Regions from separate parts of the Pelagimonas sp. KU-00592-HH genome, predicted to be linked through region 3. Evidence: riboswitches for the same ligand, from Rfam matches in the RefSeq annotation. Region 3 holds a riboswitch; each other region holds the start of a gene.

Region 1 (3,684 bases), 310 kb from region 3:
CGCGCTCCACAGGTTCGCCAACTCCTTCTTGCTCACCAATAGCTTGCGGCGGCGGCGCTCTTCATGGCTGAACATCGCCCGGTCATAGGGCGCGATATAGGAGTTCACCAGCCAAAGCTCCCCATCCTCGACCGCCGCATAGCTTTCGGCGACATTGGCGCTGTTCTCACGCAGGGATTTCACTTCCGATCCGCTCAGAACGATACCGCATTCGATATCTTCCTCGATGGCATAGTCGAACCGTGCCCGCCGGTTCTCGGCGATCACCTTATAGTTCGGATCGGTCTTTTGCTTGTTCTTGGCCATGATCGGCACTGATTACCCCGACGCGTACGGGGTGTCCATGACCTCAAGTCAGGACAAACGGATATTCACCTCGCGTGGGTTTTCTGCCAGTTTGCCCTACATTCTCGGGAAATAAGGAGATTCCCCTGTCCACCCTGTCGCCGTTTCATGAACGGGCCGAGCGCCTGATCCAATGCAAGAGCATCGAATCGCTCTGGGAATGTCACGTCGAAAACATGGCGGGTTTCGGGTTTGACAGGCTCCTCTACGTGGCGACCACCTTGTCACAACCCGGCAACTGGGGCGACCCTGCCGACCGGCTGGTTCTCACCAACTATCCCGCCCCGGTGATCGACACCTTCATCGGCCAAGGCCTGCACCGCACCACCGCCAAGATCCCGAGCCCGGCCGAAGGGCCCGGTGCCTACAGCTGGCGCAAGAGCCGCATCGCCAACGATGCCCCGCCAACCCGCGCCGAACGCGCCCATATGGCCCTGTGCAACAAGTGGAAGATCACGGCGGGATATACCATCTGGTTCAGCGACCTGCGTCAGCGCCGCAAGGGGGTCATGGGCCTCTGTGCCAAGGTCGGGCTGTCACAGGCCGACGTGGATCGCACCTGGCTGGAACACGGCCACGAAATCCACGCGCTTTGCAACATCCTGCACCTCAAGGCGCTGTCCTTGCCCAGCCCCGATCACCGCAATCTGCTGACATCCCGCCAGCGCGAGGTGCTGAACGGCATCGCCGACGGTCTTTCGACCCAGGACCTGGCCAGCAAGATGGGCCTCAGCAGAGCCACCGTCGAAAAGCACCTGCGCCTCGCCCGTCAGGCCCTCAATGCCGAAACCACGGCCAATGCCATCCACAAGGCCTCCGAACTCCATCAGCTCTTCCTGCTGCGCGAAGCGGTCTGACGCTGCGCCTGCACACTGCGCTTTACAAGTCCCCCGCTCCTCCCCTACACATGACGTGATGGTTCCCGGATCGACTCTCATATCGTGACGGGAAAAGGGAACACGGTGCGGCCCGCAAGGGCCAAGTCCGAGACTGCCCCCGCAACTGTAAGCGGCGAGCCATCCTGAGATACGCCACTGGCCACATGGCCGGGAAGGTTCAGGAGACGCGACGACCCGCAAGTCAGGAGACCTGCCATCATGAACCGTAACCTACTACCGGGCGGGGTGCCCCGGAGGGAGACAGAGCATGACAGCGCAGCGCGCAACACAATCTGGCCCTTTCCAGCCCCCGCACAAGCGCGGAGGGCGTCATGAACCGGCCATTTCCCCATAAAATCACCTTTTGCTCGATGTGTCCCCACACGGGCCAAACCTGCCGTCCCGGCTTTGAAATGGCGCGCAAACTGTGCCAGTCGATCAGCGCCAGCGGCGACCTGATCGCCGACGATTTCGAAATGTCGGGCCACGTCGAGATGGTCGGCTGCTCGCGCCCCTGCGTCGGCGTCTTTCACGCTACCAAGTCGGCCTGTCACATGTTCGGCGATGTCGAACAGGACGCCGATGTCGACGCGCTCCTGTGTGACGCCCGCACCGCGGCCCGCGGTCACGGCGACTGGCCGCAGGATGGCACAGGGCCGATCCCCGCCGCCGTCGTTGCCTTCGACACACAGGCCCGGGCGCTGTCATGACCCCGGCCCGGCTCGAGACACGAAATCTCGGCTGGGTGCCTGCCAACGGAACGACGCCTGTGCTGCGCGAGATCACGATCTCGGTCGCGGCCCGGTCGGTTGTTGGCATCACATCCGGCTGTGCCTTCGAACAGGCCGCGCTGATGCACCTTCTGGGCGGCATGATGCCCCCAAGTTGCGGTCAACTTCTCATCGACGGAGATCCCACCTCTACCATGCCGCCCCGGCGGCTGGCGCGAAAACTGGCCTTCGTCGCGATGGACGACTGGCACAACGATCCGCGCTGCGTCATCGACATCCTGCGCGACAGGCGTGCCCTGCACCGGCTTGGGTTTCACACCCCCAACCCGCGCGACGGCGAAGTCGTCTCAGGGGTCATGGATCGCCTGAACCTGCGCCGCCTTGCCTTCTCGACACTGGACGGCCTGTCCCCGGCAATCGCCTTGCGGGTGATGCTCGCCCGCGCGATGGTGCAGGAACCGGACCTGATCGTTCTGAGCGAGACACCATCCGGCCTCGACGATTTCGCCCTCTTTGCGCTGTTCGATCACCTGCGCCAGTCCGGCCAGACCGTGATCGCGGGTTTTGAAGATGGCGACCTCGCGCTTGGCCTCTGTGACAGGGTTCTGGATCTCGACCGGGGCCGCCTTACGTCGGCAGGGCCCCGCCGAGCGCACCGGCAAGGATAAGCACCAGCGCCACACCATGCACGATCAGGATCGCCTTGAGGGTCCGGGCAAAGGGCTGCTTGCGGGTCTTGTGCCGAAACAGGGTCTGCCCCAGCCGCGCCGCGGGGCTTCCGCCCAGCATGGCAATCAACAAAAGGGTCGGCTCCGGCACCCGCCACCAGCCGGCCCGCGCGCACAGCTTGTCCCAGCCAAAGGCGATGAAGCTCATCACGTTGATAAGCCCCAGCCACCACAGGAACAGAATCACTGCGTTGTCCGCCACCGGTTTTGTCCTTCGCGCCTTTTGTTACCTTCAGATGTAATCGCCGTGCGCCGCCGATACCATCCCGCTTTTGCCGATTTGCCGCACTGCAATACCGACGTAATACCGACACGATACCGCCGGAAAACCGAAGCCCCCGTTTTGCCCCCTCGAGCCAGTTAACCCTTGCCCCCCATTTCCGGCGTCAGCAGGTGCCGCAACAGGGCAACGGGGTGGCTGCGCAGGGTCAGGCGCATCGCCACATAGTCCTCCACCACCTGCTCTCCCTCGCTCATGTCCGGTAACATCGCCTGCGGCTCCTGAATGCCCTCGCCGTCCATATCCTGCGCAAAAAGCGGCAAGGGGTCGATCGACCGGATCGCCTTGGCCTCCCACAGGGCCTCGCGCCGGTTCAGCCCGAGATCAAGAAAGGCATCCGCCTCGGCCAGCCGCATCAGCACCGGTGGCGTGATCCCCGCCCGCCGCCAGACATCCTCGACCGAGAGGTATCCATTGCCCCGCGCCGCCGCGATCCAGACCGCGTCATCTTCGCGTAACCCCTTGATTTGTCTAAACCCAAGCCGCAGCGCCAGCCCGCCACGCCCGTCCGGCTCCATCACGTTGTCCCAATAGCTTTCGTTCACCGAAACCGGCCGCACCTCAACCCCGTGCTCGCGGGCATCCCGCACGATCTGGGCCGGGGCATAGAACCCCATCGGCTGGGAATTCAGCAGGGCACAGGCAAACAGCCCCGGATAGTGGCACTTGATCCACGCGCTGGCATAGACCAGCAGCGCAAAGGATGCCGCGTGGCTTTCCGG
Region 2 (3,684 bases), 210 kb from region 3:
ACAGGTCGGGTTGGGCGGCCAGGAGGTTTTCGACGGTGGGATACTTCGGCGCGAGTTCCGGAATGTCACCGCGCAGGGTGTCGAATTCCGGGCTGGTCTTGTACCAGCCGGTGATGCCGGTGAGGCCGACGATCTTGTCCTGAAGATCAAGCGCGAAGGCCATGTCGGTCATGTTCATGTCATGCACGACAAGGCGTTCCGGTGCCGTCTCGAAAGTCAGCGGTTCGCCGCAGTTGTCGACGGTGACACTGCCGGCGGTCGCGCTGGTGGCCAGTGCGGCGATCATTGCGGCGGGCCAGAGTTTGTGGATCATGGGGATTTCCTTTTAGGTTTTGGTGTTCGTTTTGCGGATGTCGAGGGCCGGAATGGTGCGGCCTTGATGCGGGAGTTGCAGGTAATCGACGCCGAAGGTTGCGAGGACGTTTTCCGGTGTCAGCACGTCCCCTGTGGGGCCGAAGGCGGCGAGGCGGGTCGACTTCATCAACGCGACATGGGTGGCGAACTCGGGGATCAGCACGAGGTCGTGCAGGATCATCACCACGGTGATGCCGAGATCGGCCACGAGGGACAGCATCCGGCCCTTGGCATCGGGGTCGAGGTGGTTGGTGGGTTCATCCAGAAACAGCAGCGACGGGTTCTGGGCCAGCGCGCGGGCGATATGTGCGCGTTGCCGTTCGCCGCCCGACAGCCGCCCCATTTTCTGCGAGGCGAGGCCCCTGAGGCGGGTCAGGTCGAGAATGCGGTCAAGATCCTGGGCGTTGTCGTCCTGCGAGGCATCCGCGCGGATCGGGATCTGGCCCAGTGCCACGTAGTCGCGCAAGGCGAGGCGGCCGTCGGGGGCTTCTTGCTGGCTGACCACGGCGATGGTGCGGGCGCGTTCCATTGCCGATAGCTGTTTCAGGTTCTGCCCCTTGATCCAGATGTCGCCGTCGGAGGCGGGCTCGAGACCGCAGAGGAGTTTGAGCAGCGTGGTTTTGCCGGCACCGTTGGGGCCGGCGATGGCAAGGATCGCCCCTTCGTCGACGTCAAAAGAGACGTCGTGCAGCAGGGTGTTGCCGTTCGGGGTGCGGAAGCTGACGTTCTGGACAGAGAGAAAGGCCGTGTCTGTCATGAGGTGCCCCCCGACGGAAGGGCGGGCATGCGTGACAGGGTTTTCCTGAACAGGGCGCGTGGCCGGTTGGTGGCATTGGTCCAGCCGTCCGGCGTGTCGCGGTATTGGCGCGCGAACGCTGCCAAAGCGTCGAAATCTTCGCGGGTTTCAATCTCGCCGAACAGGTATTGCGCCTTGTCGGGGGCTTGAAACCCGACGGTCTGGCCGTGGTCACAGCCTGCCATGAAGGAGACCAGCCGAATGGCAAACCCGTCGGGCAGGGTGCCGGACAGACGGTCGGACAGTGCTTGTGCGTGGGCCTGGCTTTTGCAGGTGTCGCAGATCAGAAGAAAGTGGTCAGGATGATCGCTCATGTCCCGCTCCGCCTGTCGCCATGCGGGGAGGGAAGGTGCCAGTCATGTCAAAACGCAAGGAACGCGTCATCTTAGCCTCCTTCCAGGACACCCCGTCCCGGGTTGGTTGAACAGATGATGGCAGGTCTCCTGACTTGCGGGTCATGGCGCGGCCACCCTTCCCAGCCTGTCGGCCAGTGGATCGTGGCGTTGCTCACCGCTTACAGTTGCGGGGGCAGTTGCGGATTTGGCCGTGGTTGGCCGCACCGCATTCCCTTTTCATCCCCTTGGCGTACCTTGGGGAACCATCGTCGCAAACTGGTGCCTGAGAATGCGGATTGCGTCAATGAGAATTGTCGCAGGGCTTGCACGTTCGTTTGTGGCGCGCGCGGTGGACGACAGGGGGGGATGCTCTAAATTTTGGGAAGAGAGGGCGTGATTTGGCCCTGCCATCGGGAGAAATTTCCAAATGACACTTTTCAAGAACACGGTTTTCGCTGGTGCGGCCCTTGGTGTGGGGCTGACTGTTGGCATGGCGCGGGCCGAGACGCTGGATGCGCGGCAATCGGATCCGCAGGTGATGGGGTGGATGCAGGGGTTTCCACCGCCTGCGGACAAGATGATCACGCAGCCTGATTCGAACTATTTCAGTTTTCCCAAGCTGCGCTGGTCGGTGTGCCATCTGCGCGAGTTCCTTCCCACGGAAGAGATCAGCCGCGGGATCGGGGCGCCGGTGTCGCTTGATTACCCGTCGCCTGCAGCTTTTGCCGAGATGCGGGCCGAGATCGACGCGCTGAACTTTGTGCCGATGAACAGTGATGCCGAGATGACCTGGGACGAGTCGCTGTATGCCAATTACACCGACGGGATGCTGATCCTGCACAAGGGGCAGGTGGTCTACGAGCGGTATTTCGGCTGTCTGGAGGAAGACGGCAAACACGCGATCATGTCGATGACCAAGTCTATCACGGGCCTTCTGGGGGAAATTCTCGTGGCCGAGGGGGTTCTGGACGAGACCCTGCTGGTGCGTGATGTCATTCCCGAGATCGAAGGGAGCGCCTTTGCCAGCGCCACGGTGCGCGAGGTGATGGATATGACGACGGGGGTGAAAAACTCGGAGGATTATTCGGACCCGGAGGCCGATATCTGGCTTTATTCCCGCGCGGCCAGCCCGCTGCCGAAACCCGAAGGCTACGAGGGGCCGGACGGGTATTGGGAATACCTGCAACAGGTGCAGCCCGAGGGGGCGCATGGGGATGCGTTTAATTACAAGACGATCAATTCGGATATGCTTGGCTGGATCATCAGCCGCGTCACGGGGCAGTCGGTGACCGAGCTTGCATCCGAGCGTCTGTGGCGGCGCATGGGGGCCGAGCAGGACGCTTATCAGACGGTGGATGGCAAGGGGGTGCCCTTTGCGGGTGGCGGTGTGACGGCGGGGCTGCGGGATCTGGGCCGGTTGGGGATGCTGATGCTGAACCAGGGCGAGATCAATGGCACGCGGCTGTTCCCTGCCGAGGTGGTGCGCAGGATTGCTGCCGGGGGTGATCCGGGCAAGTTCGCGGGCTTTCCGACCCTTGAGGGCGGCAGTTACACAAGCCAGTGGTGGGTGTTCCACAACCCGCATGGGGCCTTTGCGGCGCGGGGGGTGCATGGCCAGACGATCTATGTCGATCCCACGGCCGAGATGGTACTGGTGCGGTTGGCTTCTTACCCCAAGGCGCAGAACGGGTTCATCGATCCGACATCGCTGCCGGCCTATCAGGCGGTGGCCGAATACCTGATGGCCCGCTAGGGCGACAGGGTGATGCGGGGGGCCGCGATGCGGCTGAGGGCGAGGCCGGTGTTGATCGGGCTGTAGAGCGGTCTCGGTGGGCGCGACGCGGTGCTGACGTCGCGCAGGACCCATTCGTGATCTTCCATGATCCTGAGCGATTGCGACAGGGCGCGGTCGGTGATGCGGCCGAGGTGCCTGCCGATGTCGTTGAAGTGGCGGGGGGCTTGCAGGGTGCTGAGGATCGGAAGAACCCATGTGCGGCGCAGGAGGGGGAGACCGGCAGGGGTGGTCGCCTGATGCACCGCGTGGGCCAGGGCGGCGGCCTCAATTCCTTGAGCTGTCAGGCGGAACTCGGGGCGCAGCGGGTGGCCGTGGCCGGGGTTGCGCTCGATGAGGTCGATGTCGATCAGGTGTTGCAGGCTTTGGGCAAAGGCGGTGCGGCCTGCCCCCGTGGCCGCAAGCAG
Region 3 (3,684 bases):
GTCGTTACCATCCCCGCCTGCGAGAGAGTCATTGCCAATACCGCCGTCCAGCGTGTCGGCATCATCGCCACCAAACAGACGGTCGTCGCCTTCTTCACCATAAAGACGGTCCGACCCTGCATCGCCATAAAGGTTATCCGACCCCTCATCACCGTAAAGAGAGTCACCCCCCTCGCCGCCAACAAGCGTATCAAACCCTTCACCACCAGACAGCGCATCATTGTCCGCGCCACCATCCAGATAATCGCGCCCACTCCGGCCATAAATCGTGTCGGCCCCTGCGTCGCCATAGATGCTGTCGTCGCCATACCAGCCGCTTGCAATATCCGCCCCGGCACCCAGTGAAATGAGGTCATGGCCGCTGTCGCCATACACGGTATCGGCGCCGTCACCGCCTTGAATGACATCGTGGCCTGCGCCCCCGCGCAGGAAGTCATCCCCCAGATCGCCCTGAAGCACATCGTTGCCAAGACCACCGTCCAGAGAGTCGTTGCCCACACCGCCCATCAGCAGATCGTGGCCGTCGCCCCCTTCAACCGTATCGGCACCGTCGCCGCCAACCAGCGCGTCATCCGCGGCGCTGCCAACCTGGCTGTCATCGGCCGCCGTGCCAGTCCAGATCGTGCCGTTGAACGAATTCAATAGCATGAGAGTGAACGACTCCGACGCCAGCACCAGCATGCCCACCGCAAGCGTGCCGGTCATCGTAAAGCTCAGATCGGCAATCGTGTCCTGATCGGTATCAATGCTGGCAACGGTGTTCCCGCCAACCACCGAAAAAGACATGTTCGTGGCGTCGAAATTGGCCCCCAGAACGGCAATACGGTCGATCGCCGTAAGATCCGCGATGGTATCTCCCTGCATCGAAGAGGCCGTGCCAATGAACAGGTCGCTGCCGTTGCCGCCAACCAGTTCATCCGCACCGGAACCGCCAAGCAAGACATCGTCGCCGTCGCCTCCAAGAAGATCATCGTCGCCCGCGCCGCCAAGCAGGCGGTCGTCATCGGCACCCCCCACAATCAGATCAACGCCGTTGCCGCCAAACAGCGTATCGTCGCCGTCGCCGCCGTTCAGGGCATCGTTGTCGTCCTCGCCGAACAGCTGGTCATTTCCCGCATCACCATAAAGGATGTCGTTGCCGGTACCGCCCGCAAGCCCGTCATTCTCGGTGCCGCCGCTCAGGGTATCATTGCCACCAAAACCATACAGGTAATCAACGCCAGCCAGGCCCGAAATCGAATCCGCATCCGCGGTGCCTTCGATCACGTTATTGCCACTGTCTCCGGTGAGGTTCGCCATTGTAATGCCCTTGATTCTAGCGACTTTGCGCAATGCTTAACGAATGAATAGCGCAAAACACCCTCAAGGACAAAAAGGTGTGGCCGAAAGGGATATTTTACAATCCTGAGCTGTTTTCCTGCCCGACGAACCGGTTGTCCAAGGGCTCGCAAGTAAATTCCATTTGCTCCGACAACCCGCCGACATTCACCATCTGCGATTTGATGTCCCGACACACGAATCCGAGTTGACGAAAACCGCATGCTCTGCCATGCAAACCCAATGTCCGGTTCCGGGTTGATCCCGGAAGAAATAGGGAATGCAGTGCGGTGATGAAGATCACCAACTCTGCAACTGCCCCCGCAACTGTAAGCGGTGAGCGCGGCTGACAACGCCACTGGGGAACACCCCGGGAAGGCCAGACCGTCGCATTGACCCGCAAGTCAGGAGACCTGCCGGATACGTGTCCTCGGAAGGGACATTTCATTTTCGGCGGCGGGGTGCGCGCCTGATGCTTTTGTCCATGTCGGCAAATAGTATCTTGCGTCCAGTCGTCAAATTTAAATGCGTGCCGGGGTTGGCACGACGTGAAAAAGGACGAAAGTTCATGAAAAAGCTGCTTTGCGCGGCCGCAGCGGCACTGGCCATTCCGGCAATGGCCCAGGCCCACTTCCTTCTGGAATACACCACCGACACCATGATCGAACGTCCGGGCGATGTTCCGGTCAAACTGATCTTCTGGCACCCGCACGAGGCTGGCCACGCGATGGTCATGGAAAAGCCGGAAGAATTCTTCGTGATCCACAACGGCAAGAAAACCGACCTGATGGACACCCTCAAGCCGTTCACCTTCGAAGGTCCGGACAACAATGCGCCCGCGTTCATGGGCTCCGTTCCGGTCAAGCGTTCGGGCGACTACGTCATCGTCACCGTCCCGGCGCCCTACTATGAAGAGTCGGAAGACATCTACATCCAGCAGATCACCAAGGCCTACCTGAACCGCAACGAGCTGCCCACCGACTGGGATCAGCCGCAAGGTCTGGCCACCGAAATCCTGCCGCTCAACAAGCCCTACAACATCATCGCAGGCTCGACCTTCACGGGCCGCGTGCTCAGCGAAGGCAAACCCGTGGCTGGCGCCGAAATCGAAATCGAATACATGGCAGCCGAACCTGACATGGACAGCAACGGCACCAAACCCAGAACCGCCTCCCCCCTGCCGGGTGGCGCAATCGTCGCGATCTCCGACGACAACGGCTATTTCTCGTTCGGCATCCCGAAAGCCGGCTACTGGGGCTTTGCCGCTCTGGGTTCCGGCCCGGCCACCGAACATGAAGGCAAGGAACTAAGCCAGGACGCCGTGATCTGGATCCGCGCCTGGGACCTGGAGTAACCCCCCATGCACATTGTCGACGGCGCACTTTCCAATCCCGTAGTCATCGGCGGCGCAGTTGCCGCCGTGGGCGGGATTGCCATGGGCCTAAGATCGCTGGACCTTGACCGCATCCCCACAGCGGGGGTGCTCTCGGCAAGCTTCTTTGTCGCCTCCCTGATCCACGTGCCGATCGGGCCGTCGTCCGTGCACCTTATCCTGAATGGCCTCGCCGGGCTTCTGCTCGGCTGGGCCGCCTTTCCCGCCCTCTTCATCGGCCTCCTGCTGCAGGCCGTGTTCTTTGGCTTCGGTGGTCTGACGGTTCTCGGCGTCAACGCCGTGAACATCGCCTTCCCCGCCGTTGTCGCCGGATTGCTGTTCAGCGGAATGATCGGTCGCGGCTCTCCTGTTCAGGGCGCCATATGGGGGGCCATAGGTGGCGCCTTTGCGATTGCCGCCACAACGGCTATGGTCGCAGTCTCTCTCGCATTGACAGGTGATGAATTCTTGCCGGCCGCCAAACTCGTGTTCTTCGCCCATATCCCCGTCATGGTGGTCGAAGCCGTCCTGACCGGTTTTGCAGTTCTGCTGGCCCGCAAAGTCAAACCCGAACTCTTTGTCAAAGGGGGCACAGCATGAAACACCTCTGTCTGGCCCTCGCCCTGCTCTGCGCCCCGCTACCCGCCCTTGCCCACAAGGTCATCGCCGGTGTCTTTCCCGCAGGGGACGCAATTGAAGGCGAACTTGGCTTCTCCAACGGTGATATGGCGGTGGCCCAGGAGGTCATTGTCTTCGGCCCAGATGGTGCCGAAATCGGCCGCACAATCACCGATGGCGATGGCTTTTTCCTCTTCACGCCCCAACAGCCCGTCGCACACACCTTCCGCGCCGACATGGGCGCAGGCCACGTGGCCGAGGTGACAATGCCCGCCAAAGACGTGGCCAAGATCATGGGTGTTGCCGCAGAACTGGTTGAGGCCGTCGCAAACGATACTGCAACCGGCAACAGCGCCACTATCACTGTTGCATCGCTC
Region 4 (3,684 bases), on a different contig from region 3:
GGCTGGGCCGATGCGGTTGTCATGAACCTTCTGATGGGCCGCGCCGTGGCCGTGCAGATGGCCGAGTTCTCGATGGTGTCCTACCAGCCCCTCGCCGAGGCCTTCCGCGCCATCGCGCCGATCGAAGCCCGCCACGCCGAACTGGCCGAAGAGGGCGTCACCAAGCTCCTGGAAACCGCCGACAAGGCCGCGCTTCAGGCTTCTGTCGATTACTGGTGGCCCCGCGTCGCCGCCTCCTTTGGCTCGGCAAGCTCGGAGAAAGCGGAGACCCTCAAGGCCATGGGCCTGCGCAAGACAGCCAACGCCGATCTCAAGGCCCGCTGGGAAGCCGAAACCAGGGCAATCCTGGACAACCTCGGCCTCACCGCAGGCTGACAGATCAACGCCCCCGCTGTGCCGGGGGCGTTTTTCAATCCTCTTCCAGCTTGCCAACCGTGCGCAACAGCACCTTGCCCAGTTGCGCAATCTGCTGCTCGGACAAAGACGTGCCCAGCAACCGGCGGTCATCCTCGGCCACCGCGCGCATGGCCTCTTCCGCCCTTACCTCGCCCGCCCGTGTCAGACACACGAAACGGCTGCGTTGGTCATCCGGGTTGTCCTCGCGCCGCACGCAACCTTCGGCCTCAAGCTGCTTGAGAACCTTGGTCATCCCGCCCGACGTGACCAGAACCGCGCGGTAAAGCTCGGTCGGCGTCATCCGCCGTGGCTCGGGCTGGGCGCGCAATGTCACCAGCGCCTCGAAGGCCGATTGCGACAGGCCGAACTCGGCCAGCACCCGGCTTGAACTCTCGATCACCAGATCATTCAGACGAAACACCGACAGCATCACGGCGGTCTCCGGCGTATCCATCTCGGGCCAGTTCTCGCGGATCTGCCCAAGGATTTCGGAAATTGTCAGCTTGTCGGCCATGCCACCCCATCATGTATCTTGCCAGAAAGATACATTATCTCTATATGGAATGAAATACCTTTCCGGAAAGATACATCCATGCGCACCGTCAAAGATCGCATCCGTCACACCCTCCTGTTCGAAGGCATTGCCCTTGCGCTGGTCTCGGTCTTCGGTGCCTGGATCACCGGCCATTCGATGCAGGCCATCGGCGGCCTGTCGATCATGTTCAGCCTCTATGCCATGGCGTGGAACTTTGTCTTCAACCTGCTGTTCGACCTCTGGGACCGCCGCTACCGCAACATGGCCCCGCGCGGCCCGCTCCTGCGCGCCGCCCATGCCTGCCTGTTCGAAATCGGCGTTCTCATCCCCGGCCTGTTCCTCACCGTCTGGTGGCTCAAGATCACCTTTGTCGAAGCCTTCATCCTCGACCTCGGCTTCTCAGCGTTCTTCCTGGTCTATGCCTATGTCTACAACTGGGCTTACGACGTGATCTTCCCGGTCCGGACCGTGCAGACCGTGCGCTGCGGCACGCCGATGATGGCCCAGAAAGAAGGCCAGCCCGAACACTGACCTACCCCGGCACGAACCGCCCGTCATAGCCACTGTCTTCCAGCCGTGTCTGATCTTCGCCCAACTGGCGGATCAGGCGGCGGGCATAGTCGTCATCCGCGCCGGCGCCAAAGCCGTCAAAGTTCACCAACTCGCCCACCGGCAACCGCTTGCGCCATCCGGTCTTCTGCAACTCCGGCTTCTCGTGAAAATGCGAGACATAGCCAAGGCAGATATAGGCCACAGGTGTCACGTTCTCCGGCAGGCCAAGTACCTCGGCCAGTTCCTCGTGCCGCAGGATACTGACCCACCCGAAACCCACCCCTTCCGAGCGCGCCGCAAGCCACATGTTCTGAACCGCACAGACACTGCTATAAAGGTCCATCTCCGGCTGGTGCGTCCGGCCAAGAACAACCGGCCCCGCGCGATCCTTGTCACAGGTCACGCAGATATTGACCGGAGACTCCATGATCCCCTCGAGCTTGAGGTTGCGATAGGTGTCCTTGCGCGCGCCCTCGAACATCTCGGCCGCCTCGTCATGCGCCTTGCGGAACAACCCATGCACCTTGGCCTTCACCTCCTGCCCCCGCACGAGAACAAAGTTCCACGGCTGCATGAAACCAACCGACGGCGCGTAATGCGACGCCAGCAGGATGCGGCTCAGAACGTCTTCGGGAATCTCGCGATCCAGAAACTGCCCGCGTACATCGCGCCGCGTGAAGATGGTTTTATAAAGCGCCTCGCGCTCGGTCCGGTCGAAACCGTGGGCCTCATCGGCCATGGCCTGTGTTTCCATATCATTCCCCTTGATGGAAACCACCGCCCCGCCGTCCACGCGGTTTGGTACGCTTTTCAGGCCGGTCTTCTGACTTCGGTTCGTCCCGCCCGTGCCCCTTCCCGGAATGCTCCAGTGGGCTTTGCACGATCGGTCCCCGTTACAGCGTTGGGCACGTGGCGGACTTGCACCGCCTTCCCGATTCTCCCCCTCACCAACCTTGTCGGCTCAGGGGCACCTGAAAATATGTGAGTGTCGGCAGGATTCCCGCCGGTGCAGGACTCTAGAATCCCGCCGGTTCCCGCGCAAGACTCATTTGCGGCCCATCCGGATTTCGCACCTCCGCGATACCGTCGGAATACCGACGTAATACCGACACCGGTTTTTAGCCCAATCCCGGCATCACCTCGCGCCGCACCATCGTGCGCAGGGCAAAGTTGGACCGCAGGTTTCGAATGCCCGGAACCTGCATCAACCGGTTCTCAAGAAACCAGTCAAACGCCGCCAGATCGGCCACCACGATCCGCAACAGGATGTCGCGCGATCCGGTCATCAGATGGCACTCCATCACCTCGTCGAAATCCTTGATCGCCTGCTCGAACGCGTCGATGCCGCCGCGTGCCTGCTGTTCAAGCTCAACCGACACGAACACCGTCACGGGCAGCCCGATCTTGGCCGCATCCACCTTGGCGGCATAGCCGGTGATCACCCCGTCTGCCTGTAGCTTTTCCAACCGCCTTGCACAGGGTGTCGGCGACAGGCCAACACTTTCGGCAAGGTCGGCAATCTTCATCCGACCGTCCCGCTGAAGCGCCTTTATGATTCTACGATCAATCGCATCCATGCCGATTTCCCCTAACACTCCCCCAATTATTAGACGAAACCTCTAACATTTCCAAGCTACACACCTGAATTTAGAGAAAACCACTCCCCTCTTCATGTCATTTTGGAGGTCACTTAACAGGAGGAGACACCCCTTATGACCACCCCGATGTCCATCACCCAGGTATTCGCACCAGGCCACGAAACCGTGCTGCGCGTCGAAGATTTTGCCAGCGGGCTGATCGGATTCATTGCCGTGCATTCCACCACCCTCGGCCCGGCCGCCGGTGGGCTTCGGATGCGCCCCTACGAGACCGAAGCGGACGCCATCGAGGACGTACTGCGCCTGTCGCGCGGCATGACCTACAAGAACGCCGCCGCCGGCCTGCCACTCGGGGGCGGCAAGGCTGTCATCATGGGCGATCCCAAACTCCTGAAAACCCCTGCCCTGCTGCACGCCTTCGCCCGCGCTATTAACACGCTTGAAGGCCGCTACTGGACCGCCGAAGACATGGGCATGACCCCGGCAGACATGGCCACCCTCGCCGAGGTCACCCAATACGTCGCCGGCCTCCCCAACGGAGAATTCGCCAGCGGCGATCCCTCTCCGATCACCGCGCGCGGCATCTTCCAGTCGATCCAGACC

The links. A riboswitch is a leader RNA that binds a small molecule or an ion and turns the genes downstream of it on or off. The one in region 3 is predicted to bind cobalamin.
Region 1: it holds a riboswitch for cobalamin, as region 3 does, so the genes downstream of both, ABWV42_RS10405 (hypothetical protein) here and ABWV42_RS08805 (DUF4198 domain-containing protein) in region 3, are expected to answer to the same signal.
Region 2: it holds a riboswitch for cobalamin, as region 3 does, so the genes downstream of both, ABWV42_RS09845 (DUF1636 family protein) here and ABWV42_RS08805 (DUF4198 domain-containing protein) in region 3, are expected to answer to the same signal.
Region 4: it holds a riboswitch for cobalamin, as region 3 does, so the genes downstream of both, bluB (5,6-dimethylbenzimidazole synthase) here and ABWV42_RS08805 (DUF4198 domain-containing protein) in region 3, are expected to answer to the same signal.

Annotation. Positions count from the first base shown of each region.
Region 1 covers NZ_BAABWM010000002.1:669,716-673,399, forward strand. The annotation lists gene smpB (SsrA-binding protein SmpB) at 1-306, opposite strand, end outside; gene ABWV42_RS10400 (helix-turn-helix transcriptional regulator) at 381-1,202, shown strand; cobalamin riboswitch at 1,245-1,456, shown strand; gene ABWV42_RS10405 (hypothetical protein) at 1,637-1,933, shown strand; gene ABWV42_RS10410 (ATP-binding cassette domain-containing protein) at 1,930-2,622, shown strand; gene ABWV42_RS10415 (DUF1294 domain-containing protein) at 2,582-2,884, opposite strand; gene ABWV42_RS10420 (error-prone DNA polymerase) at 3,043-3,684, opposite strand, start outside.
Region 2 covers NZ_BAABWM010000002.1:565,773-569,456, reverse strand. The annotation lists gene ABWV42_RS09855 (ABC transporter substrate-binding protein) at 1-313, opposite strand, end outside; gene ABWV42_RS09850 (ABC transporter ATP-binding protein) at 326-1,111, opposite strand; gene ABWV42_RS09845 (DUF1636 family protein) at 1,108-1,464, opposite strand; cobalamin riboswitch at 1,567-1,768, opposite strand; gene ABWV42_RS09840 (serine hydrolase domain-containing protein) at 1,913-3,238, shown strand; gene ABWV42_RS09835 (winged helix-turn-helix transcriptional regulator) at 3,235-3,684, opposite strand, start outside.
Region 3 covers NZ_BAABWM010000002.1:355,748-359,431, forward strand. The annotation lists gene ABWV42_RS08800 (calcium-binding protein) at 1-1,299, opposite strand, end outside; cobalamin riboswitch at 1,549-1,752, shown strand; gene ABWV42_RS08805 (DUF4198 domain-containing protein) at 1,886-2,671, shown strand; gene cbiM (cobalt transporter CbiM) at 2,678-3,289, shown strand; gene ABWV42_RS08815 (NikL family nickel/cobalt ECF transporter subunit) at 3,286-3,684, shown strand, end outside.
Region 4 covers NZ_BAABWM010000001.1:1,367,458-1,371,141, forward strand. The annotation lists gene ABWV42_RS06675 (Phenylacetic acid catabolic protein) at 1-375, shown strand, start outside; gene ABWV42_RS06680 (MarR family winged helix-turn-helix transcriptional regulator) at 410-910, opposite strand; gene ABWV42_RS06685 (PACE efflux transporter) at 989-1,462, shown strand; gene bluB (5,6-dimethylbenzimidazole synthase) at 1,464-2,237, opposite strand; cobalamin riboswitch at 2,280-2,473, opposite strand; gene ABWV42_RS06695 (Lrp/AsnC family transcriptional regulator) at 2,602-3,060, opposite strand; gene ABWV42_RS06700 (Glu/Leu/Phe/Val family dehydrogenase) at 3,208-3,684, shown strand, end outside.